2 regions of the Rummeliibacillus sp. TYF-LIM-RU47 genome follow, and region 2 is predicted to be linked to the other one. Evidence: riboswitches for the same ligand, from Rfam matches in the RefSeq annotation. Region 2 holds a riboswitch; the other holds the start of a gene.
What was found. A riboswitch is a leader RNA that binds a small molecule or an ion and turns the genes downstream of it on or off. The one in region 2 is predicted to bind FMN.

Region 1 (8,236 bases), on a different contig from region 2:
ATCTTGTGGTGCTTTGATTGGCATGTTAACAGATTTCCCATCAGTACCCTGCATATCAACTGTACCGATTGTATCGTTTTTGCTAAATGTATCTCCAACCTTGCCATCCCATCTTACCAATTTGCCATTGCCTGGTGCTCCGATATTTACTTGTTGACCTGCGATTTGTGCATTATCTGTAGAGATATAGTTCATAGATTGATTGAAATAATAATAGCCTATAAACCCACCTCCAACTAAGACTATAAGCAAAATCACATTTAATAAAATCATGCGTTTGGCCTTCATAAAAAAACTTCCTCCTTCATTAATCCTTTAAAATACTTAATATCTTTTGGTGAATTTCTAACAAACGTTTTATATCCTCCGCGGGCAAATCGTTAATTCTTTGAAGCTTTTGAACCGTCTCCGATTTACTCTCCTGAAATTCTCTCAATTTTTCCTCACCCTTTAAAGTAAGGCAAATGGTTATAGCCCGGCGGTCGTTCTCGGATGTTTTCCGTTCTACAAGCTCCTTATCCACTAACCGATCAATCACACTACTAATCGTACTATTCGTCGATTTCATTCGCTCGGCAAGTTCTGCCAATCGCACATTCGGACGAACGGATATTTTATAAAGAGCTCTCAACTGGACAACAGTCAGACCCACTCTCTCTGCGTCACTTTGCAGAATTTTTCTTTCCTGCATGTAGATACTATAGAAAGAATTGATGATCTCATTATTAAAGACGTTCTTCATTTCTTCCCCCTTGCTTACATTTAATTCGCTTCCGTATATTTCGTATACGAAATAAGACTATACATTTATAACACCGTACATAAATTATGTCAACAATAAATCTTTATCATAAAAGTAAAAAACCGCTTCCAACGTCTTCCCTTTAAAACCAAATAAAAAACACGGTATGCTGCAAATTCTCCAGCCATACACGTGTTTTACTTATTTTATTTTTGACGTGCTGTTTGTAAAAAGATTTTATCTTCTTTGTTGCCCACTTCATTCATTAGCTCGCTTGCATCTTTGAAGCCAAGACTTTTTACCGTACGGGCCTGTTTATAGTAATCAGAATCTGTCATAATGCCAGACAATGTCATAATGGAATTTGCAACAGGCGTCGGAACACCAAGCTCTCTACCAAGCGAATAAAGTAAGCCAAGACCCATTGGTACATCCTCCGTAATATACCGGTTTTCAACTTTATCCGTATGCAAATCGCTTACGCTGTCTGCATAGATTGAGAACGCTTCTTTTTCAGAGTATTTATCTGGATCTGTAAAAGTACGCACTTTAAATTCATCGATATAAGAAAGAGGAGATGAACCGATTTTTCTCAAAACCGCCATTTTTTCGCGATCCAATTCATTAGCCACTTTCCAAATAGATGGGGTAAAACCTTCTGTATACATAGAGAAAGTTCCATTTGAATTTTCAATATATGCAGCATTCATTGCAATCCCTACAGTATGCATGATGAGATTCGGATTGTGGAGAGCGACTTCTACTATATGGTCGCGTGGTATAGGGTTGTCCAGTACTGGTTCTAATATTCTGCATGCCTCTTCGATACGGTTCGCTGGCAATGCTGCTATTGGGTGTCCATAGTTCTTAGAATATATAGTGACTGCACCCGGGGATGTAATACGGCAGCTATACGGAAGTGTTTCACCTTCTACAAATAGTGGGGCTTCTTGAATTCGTCCGATTCGTTCCATTTCTTTCTTAAAGAGTAAACTGCCCAAATACCCTGGGCAAATATAAACCGTTTGCTTAGCTTGGAGATAGGGGGCAAGCGCCTTAGCTAAATTTTCGTGGTAATTCGAAACGTAATAAATTAAAATGATATCCGCTTCTGGAATAGCGGCTACAGGGTTATTTGTTACATTCGCTAGCTGATATGTACCATTGCCTTCGATGCCTTCCAACTTGATTTCTTTTGTTTCTTTTAGCTTTTCAAAATGCTGATCTGGTCGGTTGCTTAGCTTTAGCATGCTGACCTCATGTCCTTCCTGTGCCATCGCTGCTGCTGCAGCAGATCCTCCATGCCCAGAACCAACGATTGTAATTTTCATAAATACCAGTCTCCCTTTCTATGATAGCGTTTTCATGTTTTTTCTATTTAAAATTGTTCATGATATTTTTTCATCTTCATAATTCTATTCCCGTACTTCCCTCACATTAAACATCCTGATTTTTTCCAATAAAATAAGAGGCTTAGCTAAAATGCTAAGCCTCTTACCATTTACAATTGCTTATTCTTCAATCAAACTATTTAAATTAGCCATTTCAATCGCAGAAACAGCTGCATCATATCCTTTATTTCCTGATTTAGTGCCAGAACGTTCGATTGCTTGTTCGATGTTTTCCGTTGTAACAATACCAAAGATAACCGGCACTCCAGTAGTTAATCCAACATTTGCAATTCCTTTAGCCGCTTCATTGCAAACATAATCATAATGAGATGTGGAGCCACGAATCACCGTACCTAGACCAATGATGGCGTCATATTTCTTCGTATCTGCCAATTTCTTTGCAATAAATGGCACCTCGAATGCTCCCGGCACCCAAGCTACATCTATATCATCTTCAGATACGCCATGGCGTTTTAAACCATCCATTGCTCCGCCTAGCAATTTGGCATTTATAAATTCATTAAATCTACCTACAACAATCCCTATTTTTAAATCTGTTCCTATTAATTGTGCTTCTAATACTTGTCCCATGTGTTTTAACACTCCCTATGCAAGAATATGATTCATTTTTATTTTTTTCGTTTGTAAATAATATTGATTTTCAGCAACAGCCTCAGTTTCAAGCGCTATTCGTTCTACTATCTCAATTCCATACTTCCTTAGCCCTTCCACTTTCTCTGGGTTGTTCGTCATTAATCGAACCCTAGTTACACCCAAGTCGCGGAGCATTTGGGCACAAAGACCATAATCACGCATCTCAGCTGGAAAGCCCAATTGTTCATTTGCTTCCACTGTATCCAAGCCCTGTTCTTGAAGCTCATAGGCTTTAAGTTTATTTAACAGCCCAATCCCTCTGCCTTCTTGATGCATGTAAAGAATGACACCTGTACCAGCAGCTTCAATCTTTTCTATCGCCTTCTCCAATTGCGGTCCGCAATCGCACCGTTTTGAATGAAATACGTCTCCCGTCAAGCATTCCGAGTGAATACGCACTAACGGAGCATCTTCCTCCCGCAACTCCCCTTTTATCAAAGCTATATGCTCTTTGCTATCTACTTTGTTTGAATAGCCAACCATCTGGAATTCACCAAGTGTTGTAGGCATTTTCACAGATGCTTCGCGTTTTGCTAGTTTTTCATGGATATAACGATAGCGAATGAGGTCTGCAATAGTAACGATTTTTAAATCATATTTTTCAGCTAACACTAGTAGTTCCGGTACTCTAGACATTTCACCATTATCGCTCATAATCTCGCAGATAACGGCTGCTGGTTCACTGCCGCAAATTCTTGCAAAATCAATTGCTGCTTCAGTATGCCCTTGGCGTTCGAGAACTCCATTCTCTTTAGCAATGAGCGGAAAAACATGTCCCGGTCGCCGAAAGTCAGCCTCACCTGCATCTTTGTTTAATAGCTGCATAATGGTTTCCGAACGTTCAAATGCACTAATGCCTGTGGTTGTATCCTTATAGTCAATGCTCACTGTAAAGGCTGTTTGGTGATTGTCTGTATTGTTGTGAACCATTGGATAAAGTTCAAGGTGTTCCGCCAGCTTCTGTGAAACTGGCGTACAAATTAATCCTTTTCCATGGGTTGCCATGAAATTGATGTTTTCTGGTGTTGCATACTCCGCAAGGACGAGTAAATCTCCTTCGTTTTCACGATTTTCATCATCCACTACAATAATCATTTTTCCTTTTTTCAAATCTTGTATTGCCTCTTCTATTGAATGAAACATATTAAACACCGCCTCTTTTTAAAATCCATTTTGCATTAAAAAATCCATCGTCATTGGCGTTTCTTTTTGTTGCCTCTCAGCATGCTGAATCACGTATTTGCAAAGCAAATCATTTTCAATATTGACTAGATCCCGTTCCTTTTTTATACCTAACACTGTCTCACTTAAAGTATGTGGAATGATTGAAACTGTGAGCTGACGTGGCTGAATATCGAAAATAGTTAGACTGATGCCATCAATAGCTACCGAGCCTTTTAAAATACAATATTTACTGAGCTCCTCTGCAATGCCAATATCAATATATATCGCATTCTCCACTTTGCGCTTGCGCAAAATAATACCTGTACCATCCACATGTCCAGATACAAAATGCCCGCCAAAACGGCCATTTGCTGGCATTGCTCGTTCTAAATTGACACTATGACCCAATTGCAATGATTGAATACTCGTCCCTTTCACTGTCTCCGGCATTACATCAACCGTAAAGGCACTTCCCGAAAAAGAAGTAACCGTTAAACAAACCCCATTAATGGAAATGCTGTCACCTAAATGAATGTCATCTGTTATCTTTCGAGAGTCTATTGTTAATTGCATACTTTGACCGCCACGTTTGATTGCTTTGACCTTACCTATATCTTCTACTATTCCAGTAAAAATGGATTCCACCTCATTTCAATACAGATACTATTTTCAAATCTTCACCGATTTTGTTGATTTCCTGCAATCTGAGTTCAAAAGCATTCTCCATTTGTTTCACTCCTAAGTCAGAAAACATTGAAATAGCGTTTGTCCCACCGACAATTTTAGGCGCTATATATGTGATTAATTGATTTACTGAACCGGATTTCAAAAAACTTGCATTGACCGTTTGGCCGCCTTCTACATACAGCTTCATAATTTGGCGTTTTCCCAGCTCTAGTAATAATTCTTCTATATCAATTAAAGGATTTGAAAGCTGCAGAATCTCCACATGTGATATCTGGCTTAACTGTGCAATCTTTTCTGCTGAAGCTTTTGAACCCGTTACAATCCACGTTGGCGCGGAACTATCCATTATCACCAATCTATCTGGCGTAATCCTTAAATGCGTGTCTAAAATTATTCGAATCGGTTGCTTCTTTGTATTTCCAAGTCGATTGGTAAGGCGTGGATTGTCTGAACATACCGTGCCGATTCCTACTAAGATGGCATCATGATTTTCGCGATCCTTATGAACATCCACCTGTGATTCCTTACTTGTAATTTGCTCCCCGATTCCTCTTTTTGCTGCTATTTTACCGTCTAATGTGATGGCCTGTTTTAAAGTAACAAACGGTTTTCGTTGTTGAATATAAGCAAAGAATTCTTTATTTAATGCCTGCGCTCTTGCTAGCAAAATATCTGTCGTTACTTCAATCCCAGCATCTCTTAAAAGCTGCAATCCTTTGCCCGCAACTAATGAATTGGGATCCTGTGCAGCGATGACTACACGACTTACACCTGCTTCAATTAATGCGTTAGCACAAGGAGGTGTTTTTCCGTAATGGCTGCAAGGTTCTAGCGTTACATAAACAGTGCTTCCTTTCGCTTGTGATCCCGCCATTCGTAGGGCATGAATTTCAGCATGCGGGCTCCCCGCCTTTAAATGTGCGCCAAGGCCTACTATTTCGCCATTTGAAACAATAACGGCTCCTACTGCTGGATTTGGCGACGTTTGCTGCTTAGTAGTTCCTGCTAAATCTAAAGCAAGGCTCATATAAAATTCATCCGTCATTTCTTTCCTCCCTATCTGCTGTAGTTCATTACAAATAGAAAACCCCTTAGCTATTGTCAACTAAGGAGTTTAGGAGATTGTATGTAAAAATGGGTGCACTAAATAAACCTAGGAAGGTGTATTTTTCTTCCAAAGGCTGGTACCACTCACCATACGTCCTTCTCCCATCCAGACTATACTGTCGGCTTTGGATTCTCACCAAATCCTGCCTTAAAAAGGCTCACGGGCTTAGAATTACTTCATCACCGTCGATTGGGAATTTCACCCGACCCCGAAGGACAAACCATATAAAATTGTGTATGAGCTTTAGAAAAAAGAAAAACCCATAGATTTCTCTACGGGGTACATTGTGGAATGATTTAGCTGCAAAGACATCACCAAATAAACCTATTGAAGTATTTTTTTCTTCATAAGGCATTAAGCTTGCTCTACATCCTTCTCCCATCCAGACTATACTGTCGGCTTTGGATTCTCACCAAAATCCTGCCTTTAAAAAAGGCTCACGGGCTTAGAATTGCTTCATCACCGTCGATTGGGAATTTCACCCGACCCCGAAGGACAACCATATAAAATTGTGTATGAGTTTCAGAAAAAAGAAAAACCCATAGATTTCTCTACGGGGTTGTGTTGGAATTCATATGTAAAAGTCATCACTAAATAAGCCTATTGAAGTATATTTTTCTTCACAAGGCATTAAGCTTGCTCTACATCCTTCTCCCATCCAGACTATACTGTCGGCTTTGGATTCTCACCAAAATCCTGCCTTTAAAAAAGGCTCACGGGCTTAGAATTGCTTCATCACCGTCGATTGGGAATTTCACCCGACCCCGAAGGAATATTCTTTTATTCGAAATCATTATAAACTTAGTAAAACAAAAAAGAAAGCTATTAATCTTAGTCACTTTAAAAAGAGTGCCTTAGAAGCATTTCTTCTAAGGCACTCTTTTTTATTTTCTTTTATATACTACGTCGGTCACCTTCGTGCTGTTCCAGAGAATAGGCGAACAATAAAGACAATCAGCGCTATGACAAGAAGGATATGAATTAATCCTCCGCCAATATGGAATATAAGGCCTAATACCCAGAAAAGAACTAGGAGTCCTATTAGCGTCCAAAGCATCGCAAACATCCTTTCTGCAGATAATTTAAATTTATTTACATATATTTATTACCCCGCAGAACAATTTACTAAACAATCGCTTGCCAAATTATCTTACTCGCATTGATTCTGCTACTAATTCCTAAAATCGCCTATTCACCATATTGAATTCTATTCATTATGAATTAACTTCAACCGCTTTTTTCTTTACTTTTTCCGGCACTACTATTTCTTTAATTTGGTTGTATTTTTCATACTTGCTCATGATTTCTTGCTCTATCTTTACCGGTTGACCTTGAGCATTCAATGACATTTCCATGTTGAGATTCAACATAGTTGGGTAAAACGTCTTTTTATCGATATGAATCTCATAATCTACTTTGTTGATTTTCATATCTTTCAACAATTCAGCAGAACTAGCCATTCCAGCTGGCAATGTTTTTTGAACTTTTTCTTGAATGAAATGAGTGAACTTTTCACCTGAAGCATTTAATAATAGGATATAGTTTTTATCATTTTGTTTAAATTTAAAGTCCTTGACGAATTTCTTCAGTTGTTTAATCTCCGCCATAGGATCTGTTTGTTGGTTGGAAGCTTGCGCTAATTGATCCGCCATTTCTGAAGGGAACTTCATCCATTTTTTTGAATTTGGATCATACGTAAACATACCGTCCTTTGTAAAATAGCTTTTTGTTTGAATCATTTTGTCAGACTCTGGAGCCTTCATCATTAACTTTTGATAGAAAGACATAGGATTTTGAACTACATCCATAATGATGCCTGTATCTGTCTCTACATTATTTTGTCCAGAATTAATATTTTGTATAACTTCCATTTTTGTTCTGTAACTTTTTAAGTTTTTAGAGGCTTCAGTAGATTTTTTAAATACTTGTTCTAATGATAAACCTGAATCAGCTTTGGCAGTAGAACCATTTTGTTTGTTTTCAGGCTCTGCCTTTGAGTTACATGCTCCTAGCATAAATACCAAAAGTAATCCCATTGTAAGGGAAAGGATTTTTTTCAACACTTCCACTTCCTTCTTTTATATTTCGTCCTACAATTTAGTATAAAGGAAGCACTAAAAAATGCAGTCAACCATATTTACTATTTTTAAATTATTTGTATTTCAATGGAATAAAAGGAAGGTGACATATGTATTATTACCAATTTCTCACACTGAGTATTATGTCTTCTTGCGTTTGTTTCCATTGAACTAATGTGATATTGCCTTTTCCCACTATTTATCAGAAGTTAACACTTCTTAATAAAAACAAAAAAGCTGGTTTCCATATAGGAAATCAGCTTCTTCTCTTTGCATTATGCTTCCACATCATAGCCTTGTTCTTCAATCGCTTCTTTCATAGCAGCAAGCGTTACTTTTGAATCATCATAAGCTACAGCTACATTACCAGCTTCTAAATTCACTTCAGCTGATGATACGCCATCCAATTGAT
Region 2 (8,236 bases):
AAACGCTGCTCGTCCATTTATGACTGAAGGCGGCTCGATTGTCACTATGACTTACTTAGGTGCAGAACGTGTACTTGAGGGCTACAATGTCATGGGCGTTGCTAAAGCTGCTTTAGAAGCATCTGTTCGTTATTTAGCTGCAGATGTAGGCACTGACGGTATCCGCGTAAATGCTATCTCAGCTGGAGCCATCAAAACACTCGCTGCTAAAGGTGTTCCTTCGTTCAATACTATCTTAAATAAAATTGAAGAATCTGCTCCGTTAAAACGTAATGTGACACTTGAAGAAGTGGCAAACATGACCGTTGTTATGCTTAGCCAATTATCAAGCGGCATTACAGGAGAAGTTATTTATGTCGATAGCGGTTATCATATTCTTGGCATCTAATAACACTAAAAACTGCTTCATCCCATATTAACATTGGGTGAAGCAGTTTTTTATTTTCTAGCCAATGAACGCACTTATTTTAAGGCGATCACTTGGTTAGTCGATCTATAATGTCTTGCACCGTTCCCTCGTTAGCTAGATGCAAACTTGTTCCGGCCCACATTGCCATTAAACTATACATATCTAGCTCTGTCGCCCGAAGACGAATATTTTTAGTTAAATCATTTTGATAAGGATATGGAGCAATCGTGTTTCCCTCCATAAAGACCATAAAGTCATTTTCTATACCCCTTGCATATTTCCCTGAAAAAGCCTTTGTATAGGCAGTATTGTCTTCATCAGCTAACAAAATCTGTTTTTTATAAATTGAAGCTGCACCACTTTCTTCACTGACAATGAAGGCCGTACCGATTTGTGCCGCTTGTGCCCCTAAAGAGAGCACTTCTTCCATTTGGGCTTTCGTTGCAATACCTCCAGCTGCTATTTTAGGAATATGGATCGCTTCTTGCGCTTCTTTTAATAGTTGTTTGAGTGGGATAAACTCTATAGGTTCTATAAATGAACCTCTATGTCCCCCCGCTTCTTCACCTTGTAGTACAACCGCATCCATTCCCAACTCTTGAATGTATAAGGCTTCTTTTATTGTCGTAGCTGTCCCGATTGTATAAATGCCATGTTGCTTGAGTCTATCTAAGAGATTTTCAGATGGTACGCCAAACGTGAAAGAACAAACTTTTACGCCTTCTTCTATAATGACATCAATCTGTCCATCAAAATCAGTGGCAGATAATGGAGCCCCTTCTTCCGCAATCATTAATTTTTTGCGATACGGCTTTAACACATTATAGGCTTCTTCTAGTTCTTCTGTTGTCGTTTCTACAAAATTGGGAATAAACAAATTGACAGCAAACGGCTTATCCGTTTTTTCCTTGACAGCCTGAATAAAAGCTCTTGTCACCTCTGCGTTTAAATAGCCTGCACCAATAGATCCTAAGATTCCTCCATTTGAGCTCGCTGCTACCATTTCAGGAGTGGTCACTCCAGCCATCGGGGCTTGCACAATCGGATACTTTAACTGCAAATTCTCCATTAAATCCATATATTATACCTCCTAGGATATGTATTAACTACTAACTTATAGATTACTTTACCATATAATCATCTAAAATTATCTACATAGTATCTTACCCTTTCAATTTTGTTTTAAATCTTTTCCTACAGGGTATAAAAAGAAAAAGCCTTCATAAGAGAAGGCTAATTCAGAAGTTAAAATATCTATGGGATTGTAGAGTGCTATATAATTATTGGTTCATCTTCCCTACTAACATATCTATATAATTGGCGATAAAGTAAGTTTGAGAGTGGACAATATAATATTAGTTAACACCAGAAATGCGACCGTATCCAACTAAATATTGGTTCCACCAATCTAGAGATTCAGTTACAACACCATTATTTTGGGCATCTAGCATTCTTCCGCCACCCAAATAAATACCGACATGAGCGATCCCTTGTCCATAACTAAAGAACACAAGGTCTCCTGCCTTCGCTTCACTTGCACTAATTTTTTTGGTAGCTATATATTGCTGTGCAGCTGTTCGCGGCAAGCTAATGCCTGCTTGTTTGAACGACCATTGAGTTAGACCAGAGCAATCAAATCCTGTAGATGGATTACTTCCACCCCATACATAAGCTCGTCCTAAATATTTACTAGCTTCAGCTATTGCAGCTTTAGCTGAACCAGAACCTGATACAGAAGGTGCTTTTTGATCACTATCGGTAACTTTTGCACCATTGTTACCATTGCCCGCATTACCTGATGAGCCAGCATTATTCTGTTGAGGTACGCTTTCAGCTTTTACTGTATTATTGCTTGTTTTGCTGACTTGTGCAGCTTTTACTGCTTCTGCTTCTTGAGCTTGTTGTGCTTCTTTTGCTTTTTTAGCTTGCAAGAATTGCTTTTCTTGAAGAGCTTTTAAGCGTCTTGCTTCTCTTTCACGCTTTTTACGTTCTCTTTCAAGTCTTTCTTGTTCTTTCTTCGTTGCAATTTGTTCTTTCAATTTTAGAGATTTTGCTTTGTTTTCAGCTTTTTTTGTTTCTAATCTATTTTCTTCTTCTTGCATTTCTTGGAATTGTTTTTGTAGCTTAGATTGCTTCTCTTGCAAATTGTGTTTTTCTTTAGCAAGCTTAGCTTTGTCTTTTTTCTGTTCATCTAATAAGTTTTGGTCTGCATCTAAAATGGTTTTTACAGAAACAGTACGGCTTACAGCATCCGCAAAGTTATCTGCGCCTAAAATAGCATTTAGGTATGGACTGAATGTGCGATCTTGATTTTGGTATGCTTTTAAACGGTCCTCAATAATCTTTGAGCGTTCATTGATCGTTTTTTCAGTTTTTGCAATCTCATTGTTTGTTTCTGCTATTTCTTGTAAAGTTTTTTCATATTCAGTTTGTTTTTTGTCTAGTTGTTTTTGTAGTTGTTTAATTTCTTTATTTAAGAGGTTAATTTTATGATCGATGGATGCTTTCTTTTGAATCATCTGCGCGGATGTTTTTGCATTTACATCAATTGGTTGTTGCGTTGTGTACATAAAGCCGCATGACAGTGCAAGGGTTGCTATAGCAGTGCGACCCCATTTTGTGCGTTTATTCAATCTAAATCAACTCATTTCCCTATTTTTCTTTATATGCGTTATTTACCATTACTTATATTATCATGAATAAAGCGTTTGTATAGGTCTTTTGATGGCATTTAATAGAAGCGTAACGGATGTTACATATTTGTCATAATATTCTTTTCTTCTATTTTCTTCTACAAATTATATCACTTACTTTCCTATAAGTCTTTTATATTGTATTTATTCCATTTTTTAAATAGGATTCACATCCTTTTATTCATCTCTTAACAAAGCGAAAAAGGCTGTAGATATGTTACTATAATTAAATCAAAGGTAAGAGGAGCGAAGTCTAATGGAATGGCAACAGTTAGAATATTTTCAGGTGTTGGCTAAAATCCAGCATATGACCAAAGCAGCCGAGAAATTGTCTATTTCCCAACCAGCACTAAGCCGATCAATTGCTAGGTTAGAAATGGAGTTGGGGGTTCCTTTATTTGAAAGACAGGGCCGTTCCATCAAGCTAAATAGGTATGGCGAAATATTTGTTAAACGTGTCCACAATATTATGCGAGAATATCAAGATGGGCTCCATGAAATTCAAGAACTAATTAATCCGAATCACGGAGAAGTATATCTGGGCTTTTTACATACACTTGGCACAAATGTAGTGCCAGATTTGATTATGCATTTTAGAAAACAGTTTCCAAACATTCATTTTGTACTAAAGCAAAATCACACTCACTCACAGCTTAAACAACTAAAATCCGGGGAACTAGACCTGTGTCTGCTTGCTGAAATGAATGTAGAAAAACCTATAGAATGGATGGAGCTTTGGCGTGAAGAGCTATATGCTATAGTACCAATATCACATCCGCTTGCCGATCGTAAAACTATTACCATATTTGAGTTGGCCAATGAACCTTTCGTATTGCTTAAAAAGGGATATGCCTTGCGCATTCAAATTGATGAAGCGCTAGATCAAGCAGGCTTAACTCCGACAATTACATTTGAAGGGGATGAAGTAGCCACGGTAGCAGGTTTCGTGGCAGCAGGATTAGGTGTTTCCATATTACCTGATGGAGAAGAAATAAATCCAAAAAGGATGACGAAAATAAAAATTAGCGATTTAAAATTAGAAAGGGTCATTGGAATGGCTTGGTCTTTAGAACGTTATCTATCTCCAGGTGCTAAGCAATTCCGACAATTTATTCTTCAATATTTTAAGAATAAAAAACAGTCATAAAAAAAGCAAAACGCGCTGTGCGTTTTGCTTTTTTTATATCTATTTAGCAATCGTTTCGCCAATTTGCGCTAGACGATCTAGTACTTCACTTTCAGTTAATTGATGTTTAGCAATATAACGGTTTCTTGGATGGACCCTACATTCATGCGTACAACCACCAAGATGCTTATGTTCATTTTCTTCCGAACATAAGATTTGTTTATTGCATTCAGGATTTGCACAATTGATATAACGCTCACAAGGTTCACCATCAAAGTGGTCTCTACCAACAATGACATGTTCTACTTGGTTAACTGGAACCGCAATCCGTTCATCGAACACATAGCATTGGCCATCCCATAATTGCCCTTTAGCTACTTCATCTTTACCATATGTGACAATGCCTCCATGAAGCTGAGCCACATTGTCAAAGCCTTCTCTCTTCATCCATCCAGAGAATTTTTCACAACGAATGCCGCCCGTGCAATATGTCAAGATTTGCTTACCTTCAAATTGCTCTTTATTTTCATTAATCCACTCTGGCAATTCGCGGAATGTTTGAATATCTGGACGAATCGCACCTCTAAAATGCCCCAGATCATATTCATATGTGTTACGTGCATCTATCACAACTGTATTATCTTCTTGCATTCTTTTCAAAAACTCTGCTGGTTCTAAATATTCACCGGTTAATTCATTTGGATTAATATCTTCTTCTAAATGGAGATTCACCAATTCATCTTTCGGACGTACATGCATTTTTTTAAAGGCATGGCCCTCTGCTTCATCTATTTTAAAAACAATTCCCTCAAAAAGTGGATTGTTTCGCATATAATCCATATATGCATTTGTAGCTTCTACAGTTCCAGAAAGTGTACCATTGATTCCTTCTGGAGCAACCAATATACGGCCTTTTAATTCATTTGATTGGCAGTATGCTAGATGCTCCTGAGCAAATTGCGTAGGATCTTCGATTTTTGTATAGAAATAATATAATAAAACTTGATATTTCATTTATTTCACCTATCTTTCATATTTACAAGATATTAAGACGGGGTCAGTAATTTTTAGACGCCGATAAATCTTGGCTTTTAAAACGACTTATCTATTATACTATAATTTAAAGAAAAAAGGGGCTCATTAGCTCGAACTCCATTAAACAAAAAAAGCTAGCTTATTTATCATAAGCTAGCAATCTATTTTTACATATATTGTTTTTGCTGTTTTTGTATCCACTTTTTCATGTTTGAAGCTAGAAGCAAGAAGATAGCTGTTAGGATAATACCTTTAATAATATTAAAAGGCAATATACCCGTTACAATTGTTTTTGTTAGGACAGTCCCTGTCTCAGTTGGTACATTTAAGAAGTAGGAATACATCGGCATAAATAAGAAATAATTAAGAACGCTCATCCCTATAGCCATTGAAATTGTACCGACTACTAATCCAGTTGAAAGCCCTTTGGTAGTTGTTAAACGTTTATATACAAAGTAAACCGGCATAATAAATAATATACCTGTTGTAATATTTGCCAAATGTCCTACTGGCACACCTGTTGGGCTGCCTTTATAAAACCAATCTAGCACATTTTTGATGACTTCTACTGTTATTCCTGCAACAGGCCCCATTGTAATTGTTGCCAAAAGAGCGGGGATATCACTAAAGTCGACTTCTAGAAAAGCCGGGAATGGAGGCAATGGAAAGTTAAAAATCATTAATACAAATGAAATACTGCTCAACATTCCAATCGTCACCATTTTTTGTAGACGTGTGTTCTTCAACGTTTTTCTCTCCTTTTGCGATTCACTTCAAAAAGAGGAAAGGCCCGTTTTGATTATGAACAAATAAACCCCTAAGCAAAAATTCGCTTAAGGGAGAGTTAGGCATAGTCAAATAAACGTCCTCGCATTTCACAAAAAAATGCACAGACGACCGTACCTTCACCTTCTCCCATCCAGACTATACTGTCGGCCCTGGATTCTCACCAAGTCCTGCCTTAACGGCTCGCGGGCTCAAGAGGTCAAAATGCCTCTAATACCGCCGATCGGGAATTTCACCCTGCCCCGAAGATGAATCAATATGTTTTTATTACAATTCAACTATATAAGAGATTTAGAACTTTGTAAAGAGAGTTGCACCATTCGTTGTAACAAAAAACGCCAGCAACTTTATGCTGGCGTTTTTATTTATTAAAATTTATTTTCACTGACCTTGGCTAACGGCAAGTAGAAAATAAAACTTGTACCCACATCCACTTCACTTTCTACCAAGATCCTGCCTTTATGTGCTTCAATAATATTTTTAGTAATCGCAAGTCCTAATCCTGTGCCGCCTTTTCCCCTAGTTCTTGCTTTATCAGCCTTATAGAATCGTTCAAATACATATTCTATGTCTTCTTTTGGAATACCTGCGCCATTATCCTTAACTTGGATACGCGCATAGTCTTGCTGCTGATCAACAACAACTTGTACTATACCTTTTTCCCTTGTATGGCGAATGGCATTGTCAATTAAATTGGTTAGGACTTGCTCAATGCGGTCTTCATCTAAACTAATCAGTGTCACATCATCAAATGACGATGAGTAGGTTAGCGTGATATGCTTTTCTCTTGCTGCTTGAACAAATTTCTGGGTGATTCGTTCGAACACAGGCGTAATCGGTACTACTTCTTTATATAAGGTGATGTTCCCCGATTCCATCCTCGCCAAATCTAGCAAATCTGTAACCAACCTACCCATTCTCTGTGATTCATCATAGATAATTCGTATCATTTCGTTCCGTTCTTCCTCACTAGATACGACATCATCGATAATAGCTTCACTATAGCCTTGCAGCATAGCAATCGGCGTTCTTAGTTCGTGTGACACATTTGCGATAAAGTCAGAACGCAACTTATCTAAGCGATGTTCTTCTGTTTTATCGCGAAGCACGGCAACAGCCCCCCGCACAGAATCACCGCTATAGAGAGGGCTTATAGAGATTAAAAAATATGCCCCTTCCATTTCCAACTCTTCTCTTAATACTTCTTCCATTTCTAAGACATGGTCAAGCATATGGTAAATTTCATTAGGGATCAATTGGTGTTCATCTCGTTTTTTGATCGCCCATTTCTGAAGCAAGAGATCCGCGGGAGGATTGCTTAATATGATACTTCTTTCACTATTAAATGTAATAACAGCATCTGTCATCGAAGTTAGAATACTTGAAAGTTGTTCTTTTTCTTGGTTGATAACTTCCATATGGTGCTTGAGCTGCTTACCCATTTGGTTAAAGGCTATCCCTAACTGACCAATTTCGTCATTTTGCAGGACCGGTACCTTTTTATCAAAGTGTCCCTTCGCTAATTCAAACGCCGCTTCACGAATTTTCAATAAAGGGGATGTGATACGCGTTGATAAGAAAAAGGCAAAGAAAGTTGTTAATAGAAAGGCTATAATAGCTGATAGAAATACAATCTTTGTTGTTTCTTTTGATGTTCGATGAATCGCATCAGGACTTTGATAGATAAAGACGACACTATGCTCCATCTTCTCAACATTTAAAGGAAAGGCTAAAACAATATACGATTCAACATGGTCCTTCTCGGTTGAGGAAGGAAGCATCATTTCTTTCACAATAGGTTTAGATGAAGTAAAAGCTTTATTGAAGGATTTTTCACGAATAATCCGCTCTTTTATCTTCTCTGAATTCACCCCTTCTTGCAAAGAAAATAGATCATGACCAGGCTTGTCTGCTATAACTGCATTTGTTTCATCGCTTAAAATATCATGTATTATAGATTTAGTAGAGGCTATCGATTTATGGTCATCGACGACTCGTGCGATGGTGGTCGCTTCTTGTCTTAGTAGGGCTTCAGATTGTTGGGTATGGTATTTGGATAAAAATTCAAGCATCAATACTGTGAATACAAATAAAACAAATGAAACGAGAAGCAATATGGTTACCCATAGCTTCCCGACTACACTGCCCCATATCCTAATCATTCACTACCTCAAATTTATAGCCCAC

Region 1: linked by a shared signal. The riboswitch ahead of ribD (bifunctional diaminohydroxyphosphoribosylaminopyrimidine deaminase/5-amino-6-(5-phosphoribosylamino)uracil reductase RibD) and the one ahead of F0527_RS04830 (ECF transporter S component) in region 2 are both predicted to bind FMN.

The regions. Positions count from the first base shown of each region.
Region 1 covers NZ_VVIR01000005.1:131,863-140,098, forward strand. Annotated here, with positions in the region: gene F0527_RS15390 (beta-barrel domain-containing protein) at 1-288, opposite strand, end outside; gene F0527_RS15395 (MarR family winged helix-turn-helix transcriptional regulator) at 308-742, opposite strand; gene F0527_RS15400 (NAD/NADP octopine/nopaline dehydrogenase family protein) at 949-2,073, opposite strand; gene ribH (6,7-dimethyl-8-ribityllumazine synthase) at 2,254-2,724, opposite strand; gene F0527_RS15410 (bifunctional 3,4-dihydroxy-2-butanone-4-phosphate synthase/GTP cyclohydrolase II) at 2,740-3,930, opposite strand; gene ribE (riboflavin synthase) at 3,949-4,587, opposite strand; gene ribD (bifunctional diaminohydroxyphosphoribosylaminopyrimidine deaminase/5-amino-6-(5-phosphoribosylamino)uracil reductase RibD) at 4,598-5,683, opposite strand; FMN riboswitch at 5,836-5,966, opposite strand; FMN riboswitch at 6,113-6,246, opposite strand; FMN riboswitch at 6,389-6,522, opposite strand; gene F0527_RS15425 (lmo0937 family membrane protein) at 6,657-6,803, opposite strand; gene F0527_RS15430 (DUF6612 family protein) at 6,961-7,809, opposite strand; gene copZ (copper chaperone CopZ) at 8,100-8,236, opposite strand, start outside.
Region 2 covers NZ_VVIR01000001.1:988,923-997,158, reverse strand. Annotated here, with positions in the region: gene fabI (enoyl-ACP reductase FabI) at 1-388, shown strand, start outside; gene F0527_RS04850 (NAD(P)H-dependent flavin oxidoreductase) at 477-1,487, opposite strand; gene F0527_RS04845 (C40 family peptidase) at 1,765-3,042, opposite strand; gene F0527_RS04840 (LysR family transcriptional regulator) at 3,359-4,249, shown strand; gene trhO (oxygen-dependent tRNA uridine(34) hydroxylase TrhO) at 4,289-5,242, opposite strand; gene F0527_RS04830 (ECF transporter S component) at 5,431-6,009, opposite strand; FMN riboswitch at 6,167-6,303, opposite strand; gene F0527_RS04825 (ATP-binding protein) at 6,418-8,211, opposite strand; gene F0527_RS04820 (response regulator transcription factor) at 8,204-8,236, opposite strand, start outside.